Regions from separate parts of the Lysinibacillus sp. FSL R7-0073 genome, predicted to be linked through region 3. Evidence: riboswitches for the same ligand, from Rfam matches in the RefSeq annotation. Region 3 holds a riboswitch; each other region holds the start of a gene.

Region 1 (5,575 bases), 1.2 Mb from region 3:
GCAAAAAGACGTGACCAAAATCGGTCAAATGCTGGATTCCTTAATGCATACTTTAGATCGTGTAGACCCGACAGCTTTAGAACCGAAAAAGCAAACCTTTTTCAATAAAATATTTGGTAGTAAAACAGAGCCTACTGTGAAACAAACGCTAACAGAATTTGAGCGTATTAGTATTCAGGTGGAACGTATTGGGGTCCAATTGGAACGTGCTCAGCTCCAACTAATTCGTGATGTAGAAAATTTAGAAGCACTTTATACACATAATCGAGGGTTTTTCGAGGAATTAGCTACTGCGATTGCAGCTGGTCAAATGAAAAAACAGCAAGCCATTGAAGTGGAGCTTCCTACAAAAATAACAAGTGTCCAAGCAAATAAACAGCCGCTTGCCATACAACAGCTAAATGATTTCGCGGCACAAATTGAGAGGCTGGATCAACGCATTTATGATTTACAGGTTTCTCAACAAGTAGCCCTTCAAACGGCACCACAAATTCGTATGATACAGCAAGCGAATCAAACATTAGCTGAAAAAATTGAATTTTCCATTGTAACACTAATTCCTTTATGGAAAAATCAATTGGCGATGATGCTTTCCATGCATATGGATCATCACTATGCACAGCTGGAGGAGCGATTATCACAGACACAGGATCGTTTTGCAAGGCCTTCATTTGAACAACAAGTATCGAAATTCAAGGAAACACAACATGAGCTACAAACAGCTATAAAAGATGTCTTCGCCTTACATACGGCGACTGAACAAGAAAAACAACAGTTGCAAGATGCGACGGATATAAAAGGCTATCAGAGGGACTAATGAAAAAAGGGTGGCTCAGTAAATTGTCTGAACCACCCTGTCTTCTTTTTATGCAAAATAATCTTTATAGTAGCCACCGACGTTGCCAGTGTTATCGATGATAAAAATGAACTCTTCTGTTTCATTTTTCACTTCATAGTCTTTTCCTACTGTTAAAACGTTCGATACTAAGTATTTTGATGCATTGGTATGTTTGCAAGTCACTGTTCGTAATGTTGGCGCATCTTTCCATTTTAAATGTAACATATTTTCTCTACCTCTCTTTACTAGCATAAAGCTAATGTCTAATGCTTATTTTATAATATTTTTAGGCTTTTGTGGAGAAAAAAGAAATACAATCCCTAATCTAACCAAAAATAATTTTACATTTGAGGTGTTATAATGAGCTTTGGCGGAGTACCGCAATGGTTTTTTATTATTGCAATAGCATTTGTAATCTGCTTTGTCCTTTATGCAGAGTGGAATTCTAGAAAGTAAGTGAGTCCTTAAATTAGGACTCACTTTTTTCATTTATTGCTACTACTTTAATGTTCGTTTTAAAAACTCTTTCGTACGATCATGTTGAGGGTTTATTAATACTTGTGATGGTGGGCCCTCTTCAACAATTACACCTTTATCCATAAAGACTACGCGATCCGCTACCTCTTTGGCAAATTCCATCTCATGCGTCACAATTAGCATCGTATTGCCTGCATCGGCCAATTGACGCATGACTTTGAGTACCTCCCCTACCATCTCCGGGTCTAGTGCTGATGTAGGTTCATCAAAAAGCATCACTTCTGGATTCATGGATAATGCTCGGGCAATGGCTACGCGTTGTTTTTGCCCCCCTGAAAGTTGGCGAGGCTTTGCGTTTACATATTGATCCATACCAACGATTTTTAAATATTTAAGCGCCGTTTCCTCAGCTTCCTTCTTCGAGCGTTTTAAAACTTTTATTTGACCCACTGTACAATTATTTAAAACATTGTGGTTGTTAAATAAATTGAACTGCTGGAATACCATTCCTAGATGTGTTCGATATTCTTGGATATTGTGTTTTTCGTCTAGGATGTCTTCCCCTTGATAAATAATTTGTCCACCACTTGGTATTTCTAATAAATTAATGCAACGAAGTAAAGTGGATTTACCTGAACCAGAGGAGCCAATTAAACATACGACTTCCCCTTTTTCCACTTGAAAATTAACATCCTTTAACACTTGGTTACGTCCAAATGATTTACTTAAATGCTCAATTTTAATGACTGCCATTTGTGCGCCCCCTATATTGCTTCTTTTTGTTCTTTTTGATAGGCATCTGGTCCATCTAAACGTTTTTCAACATATAGCAGGATACGTGATGCAGTAAATGTCATGATGAAATAAAGAATACAAGCTACAAAGAATGATTCAAAATAACGGAAGTTGTTACCGGAGATAGATTTTGTTTGGAAGAATAATTCAGTTACTCCGATAACGTTTAATACGGCTGTATCTTTAATATTCATAATTAATTGGTTGCCTGTCGCAGGTAGTACGTTACGCGCTACTTGTGGTAAAACTACGTGAAGCATGATCTGGAAGTGATTCATACCGATAGCTGATGCTGCCTCATATTGACCATTATCAATCGACACAATACCACCGCGAACAATTTCTGCCATATAGGCACCTGTATTAAGCGAAACAACTAAAATCCCCGCTGTAATAAAGTGCATGTCTATGCCAAATGCAATATCTAATCCATAGTAGACAACCATTGCCTGTACAATCATTGGTGTACCACGGAAAAATTCAACATAGCATGTGAGTATAAAATTAATAAGCTTTAAGCTATAAAATTTCACACCTTTTTTACGAACTGGAATCGTATGCATAATTCCGATGAAAAATCCGATAAATGCACCAATAATTGTACTTATAGTTGAAATCAGTAACGTATAATACGCACCTCGTAAAAACATTTGCCAGTTGTTTTCAATAATTGAAAGTATCCATTCAAGACTCATGATGTTCCTCCTAACAATGTCATGTTGCTTGCTATCTTTTCGTGCCTTAGCTCTTTTTACTAGTCTATGTTTTATTTCGCTAGGACATTATCATTATGTAGAGAGGTTCTCATTTTAATAATGATGAAATGATAGTGCACGGACTAGCCACTAGTCCGTGCCATTTTTTATTGTGCTGCTGGTTGCTGAGAGATAGCTTCTTCCATTATCGCTTGACGATCATCTTCAGAAATACCTTTTAGGATTTCATTGATTTTATCAAGATTCGCATCGTCTTTACGTAAGCCTACAGCAATTGACGTATTTGAAAGATCTGTATCGAAGCCCTCTTCGAATGCTACGTATGTGAATTTATCGTTGGCAGCAGCTGCGGAAATACCTTCTGGACGTTCTGCAACATAGCCATCAATTTTACCTGCCTCTAAAGCTACACGCATAGCTGGGAAGCTTTCCATTGCTGTTTGTTTATTGACACCTTTAATTTGGTCAATCACATTGTAGTTGGATGTATTAAGTTGTGATGTAATTTTTGCGCCAGAGAAATCTTGAATCGATTTAACGCCTTCATATTTACTGCCTTTTTTAATAACCATGACAAAATCAGAAGTATAGTAGTTTTCAGTAAAATCAATTGTTTTCTTACGTTCTTCTGTTGGCGACATTCCCGCGATGATCGCATCAATTTTATTAGATTGTAGCGCTGGTACTAAGCCGTCCCATTCCAATTTAACGATCACTAATTCCTTACCTAAACCTTCAGCAATTTTTTTCGCCATTTGTACATCATAGCCGCCTGCATACTCTGCGTTATCTGCGATTTTCACTGCACCATTTGCATCATTTTGCTGTGTCCAGTTGAATGGTGGGTAGCCAGCCTCCATTCCAATTCGGAATTCACCGCCGCTTTCTTCTTTATCTGCGCCAGCATCACCTGAACTGCCCTCTTTTTTGTCACTAGTGCCACATGCAGCTAGCACAATTGCCGTCATGATAGAGATTATTACTAACAACCATTTTCTTTTCATGAAAAACTCCCCTTTTCTGTAAAAAAATAAGACAACTGTACGAAAAAAGACCTAAGTTTTGTGAACTTAGGTCTTACCTTTTATGACAGTTGCCCAAATCCTCACTATTATTCCATGTTTCCGAGATAGCACAACCTAGTAAACCTGGAATTGAATTTACTAGGACAGTCCTGCACTTATTCACTGCAGACCCAGCATAAAAGTACGAGCTCCTTTTATACTTCGGCGATATTTCCTTCTTCATTGCGTCTTTGTTTGCTTGTACTCAACAATGAACTAATAAATACCGCGCCTCTACCTCACTGTTATATGTTAGTGAGGTTTGTTTATTTAATTGATATTTAGATACTACTATAAAACTAGTATGTACGTCAAGAGAGTTTTATCATTTTTCTGACTAATGACAATATTAGGGTATTATGCTTGGCCTATCCATTAATAATCTATGTATTTTTGTCAATATAACCGCCGGAAAACCACAAATTTTTACGATCAATGGTTTTTATTCTAAGTAAATAGTTTCGTATTTTCAAAATAACTAAAGACTTTAGTGATACAGAAAACCAAGAAAAAAACCCTGTAAAACAAAGTTTACAGGGTTTAAAGGAATTATGAATTTAATAATAAATCTTCAGGATTTTCGATTAATTCTTTAACTGTTTTTAAGAATCCTACAGAATCTTTTCCATCGATGATACGGTGATCGTAAGAAAGTGCTACATACATCATTGGACGGATTTGAACTTCACCATTTACCGCAACTGGGCGGTTAACAATTGAGTGCATACCTAAAATACCAGCTTGAGTACCGTTCATAATTGGTGTTGACATTAATGAACCGAATACACCACCGTTTGTGATTGTGAATGATCCACCAGCCATGTCATTTAATCCTAGTTTTTTCTCACGAGCTTTAGTCGCTAAGCTAGCGATATCTTTTTCGATTTCTGCGAAGTTTTTGCTGTTTGCATCGCGTACAACTGGTACTACTAAACCTTCTTCAGTTGATACTGCAATACCGATATCAAAGAAGTTATTTAAATGTAATTCATCGCCAACGATTTGAGCGTTTACATATGGGTATTTTTTCAGTGCTGCAACAACAGCTTTTGTGAAGAATGACATGAAACCAAGTTTGATGTCGTTTGCTTTAACAAACTCTTCTTGTTTACGTTTACGAAGTGCCATGATGTTTGTCATGTCAATTTCGTTGAATGTTGTTAACATTGCTGTTGATTGTTTAACTTCTAATAAACGTTTTGCAATTGTTTGACGACGACGGCTCATTTTTTCAATTGTTACTCGGTCAGAATTAGCTGCTGGTGTGAATACAACTGGGCCACCTGTAGTTGCTACTGGTGTAGGTGCCGCTACTGCTGGTGCTGTACCATGTGCTGATACATCTTGTACACGAACACGGCCTTGTGGATCTACTGGAGATACCGCTGCAAGATCGATGCCTTTTTCACGTGCAAGTCGACGTGCCGCTGGAGATGCGATGACACGCTCACCAGAAGTTTCTTCTACTACAGGAGCTGCTGCAACTGGTGCTGTAGGAGCCGCTTGTGGCGCTGCTGGAGCTGGAGCTGCTTCAGCTGGTGCCGCCGCTGCTGGTGCAGCTGCTGCGCCTTCGCCTGCTTCTACGATAGCAATAACTTGACCAACTAGTACAGTATCGCCTTCTTCAGCTAAAATTTGTGTTAATACACCTGCTTCTTCAGAAATGATTTCAGCGTTTACTTTAT
Region 2 (5,575 bases), 3.2 Mb from region 3:
TGAATATACAGGAGATACAAAGTTTTTTAAATCAATACCAGCTTGAACAAAATGAATCCAAACTTTGGTTAGAAAATAGATTACAGCAGATTAAAAGAGCAGGGGAATATAAGCCTACAACAGAAGAGCTAGTTTTTGGTGCACGAGTTGCATGGCGAAATAGCAATAAATGTATTGGACGGTTGTTTTGGCAATCATTGCATGTAGTAGATGCACGAGAAGTTTTAGATGAACAGGGCATTTTTCAAAAGTTACTAGAGCATATTGAGTATGCCACTAATCATGGGAAAATTCGTCCAACTATAACAGTGTTTGCAACTGACAGAGTACGAATTTGGAATCATCAGCTAATTCGTTACGCAGGCTACGAAACAGAAGAGGGCATTATTGGTGATGCACATTCCATCACTTTTACAAAAATATGCGAATCGATGGGCTGGAAAGGCGAGCGTACGCCGTTTGATGTGTTACCACTCGTCATACAGGTAGACGGACGTGCTCCCCAGCTATTTACGATTCCTGCCAAGTATATTTTAGAGGTTCCAATACGTCATCCGGAATTGGAAGCTGTGGAGAAATTAGAGTTGAAATGGTATGCTGTTCCTATTATTTCGAGTATGCGTTTTCAAATGGCTGGCATTGATTTTCAAGCAGCTCCATTTAATGGCTGGTATATGGGGACTGAAATTGGGGCACGCAATTTAGCCGATCATGACCGGTATAATACGCTGCCAGCTATTGCGGGAATATTTAATCTGGATACAACCAAACAAGCTTCTCTATGGCGTGACCGTGCATTAGTGGAGCTCAATATTGCTGTCCTACATTCTTTTAAAGAGGATGGAGTGAGCATTGTAGATCATCATACTGCTGCTCAGCAGTTTAAATTATTTGAGGAAGCTGAGAGATTGGCAGGGCGAGAAGTTACAGGTAACTGGACATGGTTAATCCCACCACTTTCCCCTGCGACCACTCATATATTCCATAAGCCTTATATAAATACTTATCATACGCCCAATTATTTTTATCAAAAACCATGTTATTAACTTTAAAGGAGTTGTTCATAAACTAACAGCTCCTAAGTACCTTTTGGGGAAAGGGGCAATTCAAGATGTTGAACCAAAATATTTCGAATATCCCTTGGCAACAATTGACGACACCTTATGGCAGAGGAACAGACATTCCTCGTCTAATTGAACAGGAACAATATCATGAGCTGACTGAACTAATTGAACATCAAGGAACACTCTGGCAGGTGACGCCATGGGTTTTGCTTATTCTTTTACAAAAGCTTTCAAGTAAAAATGTGGAGGAAGTCACCTTAGCAGAAATAGAGCTTTATTTGGCTGTGGCTCATGCAATAACTGAGGATTATCATGATTCAACACGTAACGTTTCAACGATGCTGGAGCTTTTGGATACGAAATATTTATGGATGGAAAATGAAGAGGATGATGAGCTTGAGTGGGAGGAAGATACGCCTAGAGGCTATGAACAGGAAGCTTTTTTAGGCTATTATTATTTTAGTTTTTTACTTCTTCAAGAGGCGACCCCTGTTTTTACTGCTATTAAGGCACGTACCAAGGGCACAACAGAGGAACTTGCGGAACTGCTAGCCTTACTAAAACATTAGAAAAATGAAATTGATATAGACAAAAAGCAGATGAGGTCAGCTTTCCCATCTGCTTAAATTTAATGGACATATTGATCTTTAGAGGCTCGCATGGAGCATAAGAAGAGTGTCATAGCTACAACAACAAAGAGCCAACCTGCAATATTCCAACCACCAATTAAATCATGGAGGTATCCGAAAAGAATCGGCCCAATGGCAGCGAATAAATAGCCTAATGATTGTGCAAATCCTGATAGATCAGCGGCTTCAAATGCTGTACGCGTACGTAGTGTGAAGAACATCATTGCTAATGCGAATGAAGCTCCACCTGCTAAACCTAGAAGGATCATCCATAATATTCCTAAAGTTGTCCATTCCATCACAACGCCGACAAATCCTACTAAATAGAACGATGTAAACATGAGGACAAGTGGTCTTTGTGAAGTCATTTTACCAGCGATAATGGGGACAGCCAATGCCATGGGGACTTGTGAGAATTGCATGATAGAAAACATCCAACCAGCTTTATCAGGAGCCAATCCCTGCGCAATATAAATTTCAGGAATCCAAGCTGCTGTCGTATAAAATAATAAAGATTGTAAGCCCATTGCACCGGTTACTGCCCATGTAACAGGTGATTTCCAAAGGGGTTTACCTGTTTTTTTGGCCGTAGTAGCTGGTTCTGGCTTATTCAATTTCAATTGAGGTATCCAAATTAAAATTGTTAATACGACTAATATAAGCGCCACAGCCAATGCTCCCTGCCAACCTAGTGACGAATTAGCTATTGGATAACTAATACCTGCTCCAAGCCCAGCCGTTAAGTTCATCGACATAGTAAAAAATGCCATTAATAATCCTACATGGTATGGAAATTTTAATTTTAATAACCCTGGAATCAACACATTTCCAAATGATATTGCTACGCCAATGAGCACTGTGCCAAATACAAGTAATCCTGTTGTACCAAGGGAGCGTAGTACAATTCCTAAGGCCAATAAAATAGTGGATAAAAATAAGGTTAGCTCAAGCCCGAGTTTTCGTGCTACAACTGGTGCGAACGGTGATATAATGGCAAAAGCAAGCAATGGAATAGTTGTCAGAAAACCGGCTAGAACATTGGAAATACCAAGATCGTCGCGGATAAAGGATACAATTGGACCCACGACAGTTAGTGGCATTCGTAATGTAGACGCTATAAATATTATTCCAAAAACTAACAATAAAGTTGTTCCCCTCCAGCTAATTTTTCTGCTCGGGTAGCTGGCGGAATGATCATGTAAAGTCAAAATAATTCCCCCTGTTATAACCATTCTAATTGAACTACTATAACACTTTATCACACTATTAAAAATAGTGGAAAATTCACAAAATACAAAACATTAATGGTTATATTGAAATGTCTTAGGTCTTATGTTAGTATAGTAAGCATCATAAATTTAATAATTATATGCCTCATGTTTGTATTGAGGTAGAGGTCGCGATATTTATAAGTAAGCTAATTGAAATGACAAGCATTGAAGAGATTAGCTGAAAGGAAATATTGCCGAAGTGTGAGGGGACTTGAAAACCTCATGCTGGGGCTGTCTCCGAAAGGAACAGAACTGTCACGTTTGTACAACGTGTTGAGCTATCGTTTAGGAAAAACTGAGGATTAACTAGCCATCACATTGTTCATGTGATGGCATTTTTTTGCCTCATAAATAGGAAGGAAGCTATATCGTGAGTGAAATAAAAGTAAATCAGCTCGGCCATAAAGCACCGAAGCTGAAAAAAGAATTAAAAAGCCGCCATATCACAATGATTTCTTTAGGCGGTACAATTGGTACAGGGCTATTTCTAGCTAGTGGAGGCGCCATTGCACAAGCAGGACCGGGAGGCGCATTGCTTGCCTATGCGTTAATCGGTATTATGGTATATTTCTTAATGACAAGTTTAGGTGAAATGGCTGCATATATGCCGTCCTCGGGTTCTTTTAGTACGTATGCGACAAAATTTGTAGATCCAGCTTTAGGCTTTGCACTTGGCTGGAACTATTGGTATAACTGGGCAATTACGATTGCAGCAGAAATTGCGGCAGTGTCATTAATTATGAAATATTGGTTCCCAGATAGCTCATCAGCACTTTGGACAGTATTATTTATTGTAATTGTACTGACATTTAATTTATTGTCTGTAAAGAGCTATGGTGAAAGTGAATATTGGTTTGCGATGATTAAAGTGGCTACGGTCATTGTATTTATTATTATTAGCATATTAATGATTTTTGGTATTTTAGGTGGACAGGCACCTGTAGGTTTTACAAATTTCTTTATTAGTGATGGACCATTCCATGGTGGCTTCCTTGCTACATTTGGTATTTTCCTTGCAGCAGGATTTTCATTCCAAGGAACAGAGTTACTCGGGGTTACAGCAGGGGAAACAGATGATCCAGGAAAAAATATACCGAAGGCAGTAAAATCGGTGTTTTGGCGTATTATTTTATTTTATATTTTAGCTATTGCTGCTATAGGGATGTTGATTCCATTCACAGACGAGCGCTTATTATCGGAGGATATCGCTGTATCTCCATTTACGCTGGTGTTTGATCGTTTAGGCATTGCTTTTGCTGCCTCCTTAATGAATGCCATTATTTTAACGGCTATGCTATCAGCAGGAAATTCTGGACTGTATGCATCTTCACGTATGCTATGGCAATTAGCAGTGGATGGTCATGCTCCTAAATTCTTTGCAAAGTTAAGTCGTCGAGGTATTCCGATTTATGCATTGATCGCAACGTTAGCTGTAGGCTGTGTAGCGTTTTTAGCGTCATTCTTTGGTGATGGGGTTGTTTATATTTGGCTTTTAAATGCCTCGGGGATGTCAGGGTTTATTGCTTGGCTAGGTATTGCATTTAGTCATTATCGTTTCCGTCGTGCTTTCGAGGCGCAGGGTTTAGATCCAAAGCTATTACCGTATAAAGCAAAGCTATACCCATTCGGTCCACTATTCGCCTTTACTATTTGTATGATTGTCGTAATTGGACAGAATTACACAGCATTTATCGGGGGTACAATCGATTGGTATGGTATCCTTGTTTCCTATATTGGTATTCCATTGTTCCTGTTGCTATGGCTGGGGTACAAAATTAAACATAAAACAAAAATGCTTCCTCTTAAAGATTGTGATTTAAAAGTGGAAAATTAAACAGAAAAGCTGTTCTTTAAACCATTGTGTGATGGTTGATGGGACAGCTTTTTTTATATAGAGACCTTTAAAATTAATACTAAATTAACATCATATATATGGTAATATACTATAGATATGGAAGTGTGATTTTTGACTTTCTAGTAGAGAGAGGTGCATGTAAATGCAAAAACATATTTTACTAGTGGAAGATGATGAGGCTATTCGCGAAATGGTAGCGAGTTTTTTAATATTGGAAGGTTTCGATGTCACCACTGCAAATAATGGAGAAGAGGCATTACAATATTGTTTACATCAATCTTTTGATTTAGTCATTCTAGATATTATGATTCCTAAGCTTAATGGATTGGAAGTTTTAAAAGTAATCCGAGAACAGGCAGCACTTCCGATCATCATTATGTCCGCAAAGGATAGTGATGTAGATAAAGCGCTTGGGTTGGGATTAGGGGCAGATGATTATATTGCTAAGCCATTTTCTATGCTGGAATTCTCTGCTCGCGTAAAAGCCGTTATTAGAAGAGCTACAACATACGCTGGCCAAATAGATCACAAACAGGATGTAGTAGTCATAGGCCATTTAAAGATAGATATTGTTAATTTTTCTATAAATAAAAATGGGCAAGAAGTGAAGCTAACATCAAAGGAATTTGCCATCTTAAAGCTATTTGTGACAAACCGTAACCGAGTTTTTACGAAAGAGCAAATTTATCAGCTAATATGGCAAGAAGCATATTATGGTGATGAAAATATTATTAATGTACATATTCGAAGGCTACG
Region 3 (5,575 bases):
AAAATTACGAATGAAAAACATCCTCGTCTAATTACGACACGTAAAGTAAAAAAGGATAAGGCTAAATATTTTGGACCGTATCCCAATGCCTATGCGGCAAGTGAAACAAAGAAGCTGTTGGACCGTTTATATCCATTAAGAAAATGTGTGCAACTACCTTCAAAAGTTTGTTTGTATTATCATATGGGTCAATGTATAGCACCTTGTGTGAAAGAAATTGAGGGTCATGTTTACCAGGAAATGATTGAGGATATGACGAAGTTTCTTAACGGCGGTGTGGAAGCAGTCAAAAAAGAGCTTGAAGTAAAAATGCTTGCGGCTGCCGAAAACTTAGAGTTTGAACGAGCTAAGGAGTTTCGTGATCAAATTGCCCATATCGATACGGTTATGCAGAAGCAAAAAATAGTATCAAGTGACACTACTAACCGCGATGTCTTTGGCTATGCTGTGGAAAAAGGGTGGATGTGTGTTCAGGTTTTCTTCGTTCGGCAGGGTAAGCTGATTGAGCGGGATGTTTCTATTTTCCCGATCTATCAAGATGCAGAGGAAGAGTTCCTAACATTTGTGGGACGATTTTATGAAAAACCAGAACATATTAAGCCAAAAGAAGTTTTTATTCCCCAAGCAATTGATGGTGCCATTTTAACGGAATTATTAGGTATCAAAGTTCTTACGCCAAAAAGAGGTCAAAAAAAGGAGTTGGTAGATTTAGCGACGAAAAATGCTGAAATTGCAGTGTCCGCTAAATTCCAGCTTATCGAACGACAGGAAGAACGTACTATTGGTGCATGCGAGGCACTTGGTGATGCAATGGGCATAACGACACCATTACGAATTGAAGCTTTTGATAATAGTCATATGCATGGAACAGACGCCGTATCTGCAATGGTTGTTTTCATTGATGGGAAACCCGCCAAAAAGGAATATCGCAAATATAAAACCCGTACAGCAGCCAAGCATGATGATTATGGTGCTATGCAAGAGGTAATTCGTCGACGCTATATTCGTGTTTTGAAGGAAGGTCTTCCATTACCAGATTTAGTGCTAATTGATGGTGGTAAAGGTCAAATGGAAGTTGCCCGTGAAGTATTAGAGGATGAACTAGGACTAGTTATACCTATTGCTGGTTTAGCGAAGGATGACAAGCATAATACATCCCAGCTATTGTTTGGTGATCCACCCGAGGTCATTGCTTTAAAACGCACAAGTGACGGTTTTTATTTACTACAACGAATACAAGATGAAGTCCATCGTTTTGCGATTACCTTCTTGCGCCAACAGCATGAAAAGCATGCTATCCAATCTGTGTTGGACCAAATTGAAGGTGTCGGTCCAAAACGAAAACAGCAGTTACTGAAACACTTTGGTTCCGTGAAGAAAATACGTGAGGCTAGTGAGCTAGCTTTACAGGAAGCAGGGATGCCAGCTAATTTAGCAAATCATATTTATACCTATTTTCAGCAGGAGTCATTGTCAAAGGAATAGACATATGCTAAGGTTGTAAATAACATTGTGATCCAATGTTAACAGCCCACTTGTTTATGAGGGCGGAAAAATTTAATATAATCACTTTTAAGGTGATGATAGAGGTGCAAGTTTCAAAAGTAGCGCAAAAGAGGATGAACAAATCCTAAGACATTGCGTGAAAGGGGAGCTTGCCGAAGTACAGCATTGTTGTTTCCGCTGTTGTACTGGTTTTGCATTTAAAAAATGTAAGACTGTCGATTCTAAACGTTTCGGAGAGCTATCACACATGCGCAAGTTTCGTTATTGTACATGTTATAGGCAGCTTTCACGTTTTGTGAAGGCTGCCTTTTTAGTTTTCTAGAGGCTGTTTTACACCTCATTTTAGGTGAATTACATGACTGGAAAGGAGAACAAAAGAAATGTCTAGAATAGTGATGAAATTTGGAGGGGCTGCTTTAGCATCGCCCGAACAAATTCAAGAGGCTGCTCGAAAAGCAATTGCTGAAAGAGATAGAGGATTCGATGTGGTAGTAGTAGTTGGTGCGATGAGACAAACGATACAGGATGTGAAAATGAGCGTACTTCATTTCACGGATGATGTGTCAAAACGTGAATTAGATGCAGTTGTGTCTTCATGCTCTCAGTTATCAAGCTCCGTGTTTGCCATTGCAATACAAGAAGCTGGCTATAATGCGGTGTCACTAACAGGCTGGCAGGCTGGCATTTACACGGATCATATGCATAGTCATGCAAGGATACATCATATCAATGTTAGCCGTATCGATGAACAATTGCTGCAAGGACAAATCGTCGTAATTGCTGGAGATCAAGGCATTGACAATGACCAAAATATAACAACGCTTGGGAAAGGTGGAACCGAAACGACAGCCGTTGCACTTGCTGTTGCATTAGATGCCGAGCGGACAGACATTTACACGAATGTTGATGGTGTGTATACAGCAGACCCACGCTTTGTTGTAAAGGCACAAAAACTACAGGAAATTTCCTATGATGAAATGTTGGAGATAGCACATTTAGGATCACACATCATTCATCCACGTGCAGTGGAGTTAGCTAAAAAGTTTCAAATGCCAGTGATCATACGCTCTAGTTTAGTGGAGTCAGTAGGTACTTTATTGAAGGAGGAAGTAGAGATGGAGAAAAATTTAGTAGTCCGTGGTGTTGCCTTTGAATCAGATGTTATTCGTTTAACAATTGGGTATGATGCTTATTCTAATGCTTCATTAGCGGATATATTTTCAACTCTTGCTGAAAATCGCATCAACGTGGATATTATTGTTCAAGCAATCATTGATGGATTAAAACCAACTGTGTCCTTTTCGATTTTGAAAGAAGAATTTGCGGAAGCATTACGTGTTTTAGAGGATAGTAAAGTATCACTTGGCTTTAGCTTTGCTGATTTCGAAATTGGATTAGCGAAAGTTTCGATAGTTGGCTCCGGTATGGTCTCGAATCCAGGTGTCGCTGCTCGTATGTTCGACCGATTACGTCGTGAAAATATTCCTGTGAAGATGGTCAGCACCTCAGAAATTAAAGTGTCTGTTGTAGTACCGCAGGATGAAATGATTCGTGCAGCAAATGCATTGCATGATGAATTTAATTTAGAGCAGGCTCTTTACATATAATAATAGAAGAAACAGCATTTTTTGTAATTGTCCGAAATAAAAGGAAGGATTGTCATCCCGTTTATTGAATGGGGAGACAATCCTGTTTTGTTACTCTGTTGGGATCGTATTCATAATTCGTTCCTTCACATCCCATTTGACTGTAAACATAACGTAATGTTGTTTTTCACGTTTTTCATCATAACATTCTGTCAAATAGCCTTTAGCTAGCTGAATCTGTTCAGCTATAAATCCTGCCTCAAGTCTGAAGCTACGCTGTTTGATTTGCAATATTTCAGGGTCGTTTGTCAACTGGAAAATGCGTCCGTCCTTCGATTCTTTCATTAGCTCTAATGTACCCCAACAGGCATCTGCAAAAAATGCGATTAGTTCGTCTTGACTTTTACATGGAAACTTGCGCGCAAGCTCTTTACCTGCCCAATAAAGGACATCATCCTCATGTTTACCTAGTATAGAAGATAGAATATGATCGCGAATGATCTCATAACCAAAGGATGAGATTGTAGGAGATGGAGTGTTTAACATTGTTATCCTTCTTTCTTAGAATTTTCTTATAATTTAACGTTAATAAAGTAATGGTAGATTTTTCGAGAAAAAACGACGCATTATGCACTAGATTAGTTCTTTAATAAGCTCTATGAAAAACTCCGAGTTGCCTTGACGCTCGTAGCTCTTGAGAGTACAATAAACATGTCATAATATTGTACCATGATGAAATACACAGTCAATGAAGTATCATTTACAAAATGATGACTTCTTTTGTTGTGCTATTTTAAGTACTAAGGGGGGTAACAGTCTTGTCGAAAGATCGAGAGTTTTTATGGCGTCGCTTACATTCTCTACTTGGGATCATTCCAGTAGGTCTGTTTTTAACGATGCACCTGTTCATTAACTTTACAGCAACAGGCGGGGCAGATAGTTATAACGATGCTACCGCAGTAATGGAAAAGATTCCATTCCTTATCCTAGTTGAATGGATTGTCATCTATATTCCATTGATGTTCCATGCATTTTATGGAGTGTTCATTGCATTCACTGCTTCACCAAACACAGGACGTTTCAGCACATACCGTAACTGGATGTTCTCATTACAACGTTTCACTGGTGTATTCCTAGTGATTTTCATTGCATGGCATATTTTCCAAACTCGTATTCAAAAAGCACTTGGCACACACGTTGATTACGACATGATGGCGAATATCGTTGCTAATCCATTCATGCTTGGATTCTACATTGTTGGTATTTTATCAGCAACTTTCCACTTATCTAACGGTTTATGGGCATTCCTAGTAAGCTGGGGTATTACACAATCTCCACAGGCTCAAAAGATTGCTACTTACGTAACAAACATCATTTTCGTAATTCTAAGTGTAGTTGGTATTGCTGCTATTTTAGCTTTCGTATAATTCAATAGAAGCTACGATAGAGCATGCAATCAATGCAATTTTTTAAGAGGAGTGAGAAATAATCATGGCGAAAAGCAAAATAATTGTTGTCGGCGGTGGTCTTGCCGGTCTGATGGCAACGATTAAAGCAGCTGAAGTTGGTACTGAAGTTGATTTATTCTCATTAGTTCCTGTAAAACGCTCACACTCTGTTTGTGCGCAGGGCGGAATTAATGGTGCGGTAAATACTAAAGGTGAAGGGGATTCTCCATGGATCCACTTTGATGATACAGTATACGGTGGGGACTTCTTAGCGAACCAACCACCAGTTAAGGGTATGTGTGATGCAGCCCCTGGTATTATCCATTTAATGGACCGTATGGGTGTAATGTTCAACCGTACACCAGAAGGATTATTAGATTTCCGTCGTTTTGGCGGTACTTTAATGCACCGTACAGCTTTCTCTGGTGCAACAACTGGTCAACAATTACTATATGCGCTTGATGAGCAAGTTCGTTCTCATGAAGTAGCTGGTTTAGTAAATAAATATGAACACTGGGAATTCCTTGGTGTTATTATCGATGAAGACGGCGTGTGCCGTGGTATCGTAGCGCAAGATATGCGTACAGAAGAAATTAAATCATTCCGTGCAGACGCTGTTATTATGGCGACTGGTGGCCCTGGTATTATTTTCGGTAAAACAACAAACTCTGTTATTAACACAGGTTCTGCTGCTTCTATCGTTTACCAACAAGGTGCTTCATATGCGAATGGTGAGTTCATCCAAATTCACCCTACAGCGATTCCTGGAGATGACAAAAACCGTCTAATGTCAGAATCAGCTCGTGGTGAAGGTGGCCGTATTTGGACTTATAAAGACGGTAAACCTTGGTACTTCTTAGAAGAGAAATACCCAGCTTACGGTAACTTAGTGCCACGTGATATTGCAACACGTGAAATTTTCGACGTTTGTGTAAACCAAAAACTTGGTATCAATGGCGAAAATATGGTATACCTAGATCTTTCTCATAAAGATCCACATGAGTTGGACGTTAAACTTGGTGGTATCATCGAAAT

What was found. Region 3 has a riboswitch for lysine ahead of MKY88_RS17540 (aspartate kinase). Riboswitches for the same ligand answer to the same signal wherever they lie in the genome.
Positions count from the first base shown of each region.
Region 1: linked by a shared signal. The riboswitch ahead of MKY88_RS11240 (transporter substrate-binding domain-containing protein) and the one ahead of MKY88_RS17540 (aspartate kinase) in region 3 are both predicted to bind lysine.
Region 2: linked by a shared signal. The riboswitch ahead of MKY88_RS01290 (amino acid permease) and the one ahead of MKY88_RS17540 (aspartate kinase) in region 3 are both predicted to bind lysine.

Region 1 covers NZ_JBBPAS010000001.1:2,276,780-2,282,354, reverse strand. Annotated here, with positions in the region: gene MKY88_RS11260 (toxic anion resistance protein) at 1-817, shown strand, start outside; gene MKY88_RS11255 (DUF6501 family protein) at 866-1,063, opposite strand; gene MKY88_RS11250 (amino acid ABC transporter ATP-binding protein) at 1,337-2,068, opposite strand; gene MKY88_RS11245 (amino acid ABC transporter permease) at 2,080-2,805, opposite strand; gene MKY88_RS11240 (transporter substrate-binding domain-containing protein) at 2,973-3,830, opposite strand; lysine riboswitch at 3,949-4,135, opposite strand; gene odhB (2-oxoglutarate dehydrogenase complex dihydrolipoyllysine-residue succinyltransferase) at 4,440-5,575, opposite strand, start outside.
Region 2 covers NZ_JBBPAS010000001.1:256,829-262,403, forward strand. Annotated here, with positions in the region: gene MKY88_RS01275 (nitric oxide synthase oxygenase) at 1-1,046, shown strand, start outside; gene MKY88_RS01280 (hypothetical protein) at 1,112-1,633, shown strand; gene MKY88_RS01285 (CynX/NimT family MFS transporter) at 1,693-2,925, opposite strand; lysine riboswitch at 3,077-3,253, shown strand; gene MKY88_RS01290 (amino acid permease) at 3,335-4,798, shown strand; gene MKY88_RS01295 (response regulator transcription factor) at 4,962-5,575, shown strand, end outside.
Region 3 covers NZ_JBBPAS010000001.1:3,491,737-3,497,311, reverse strand. Annotated here, with positions in the region: gene uvrC (excinuclease ABC subunit UvrC) at 1-1,485, shown strand, start outside; lysine riboswitch at 1,577-1,755, shown strand; gene MKY88_RS17540 (aspartate kinase) at 1,887-3,113, shown strand; gene MKY88_RS17535 (YslB family protein) at 3,204-3,638, opposite strand; gene MKY88_RS17530 (succinate dehydrogenase cytochrome b558 subunit) at 3,911-4,519, shown strand; gene sdhA (succinate dehydrogenase flavoprotein subunit) at 4,584-5,575, shown strand, end outside.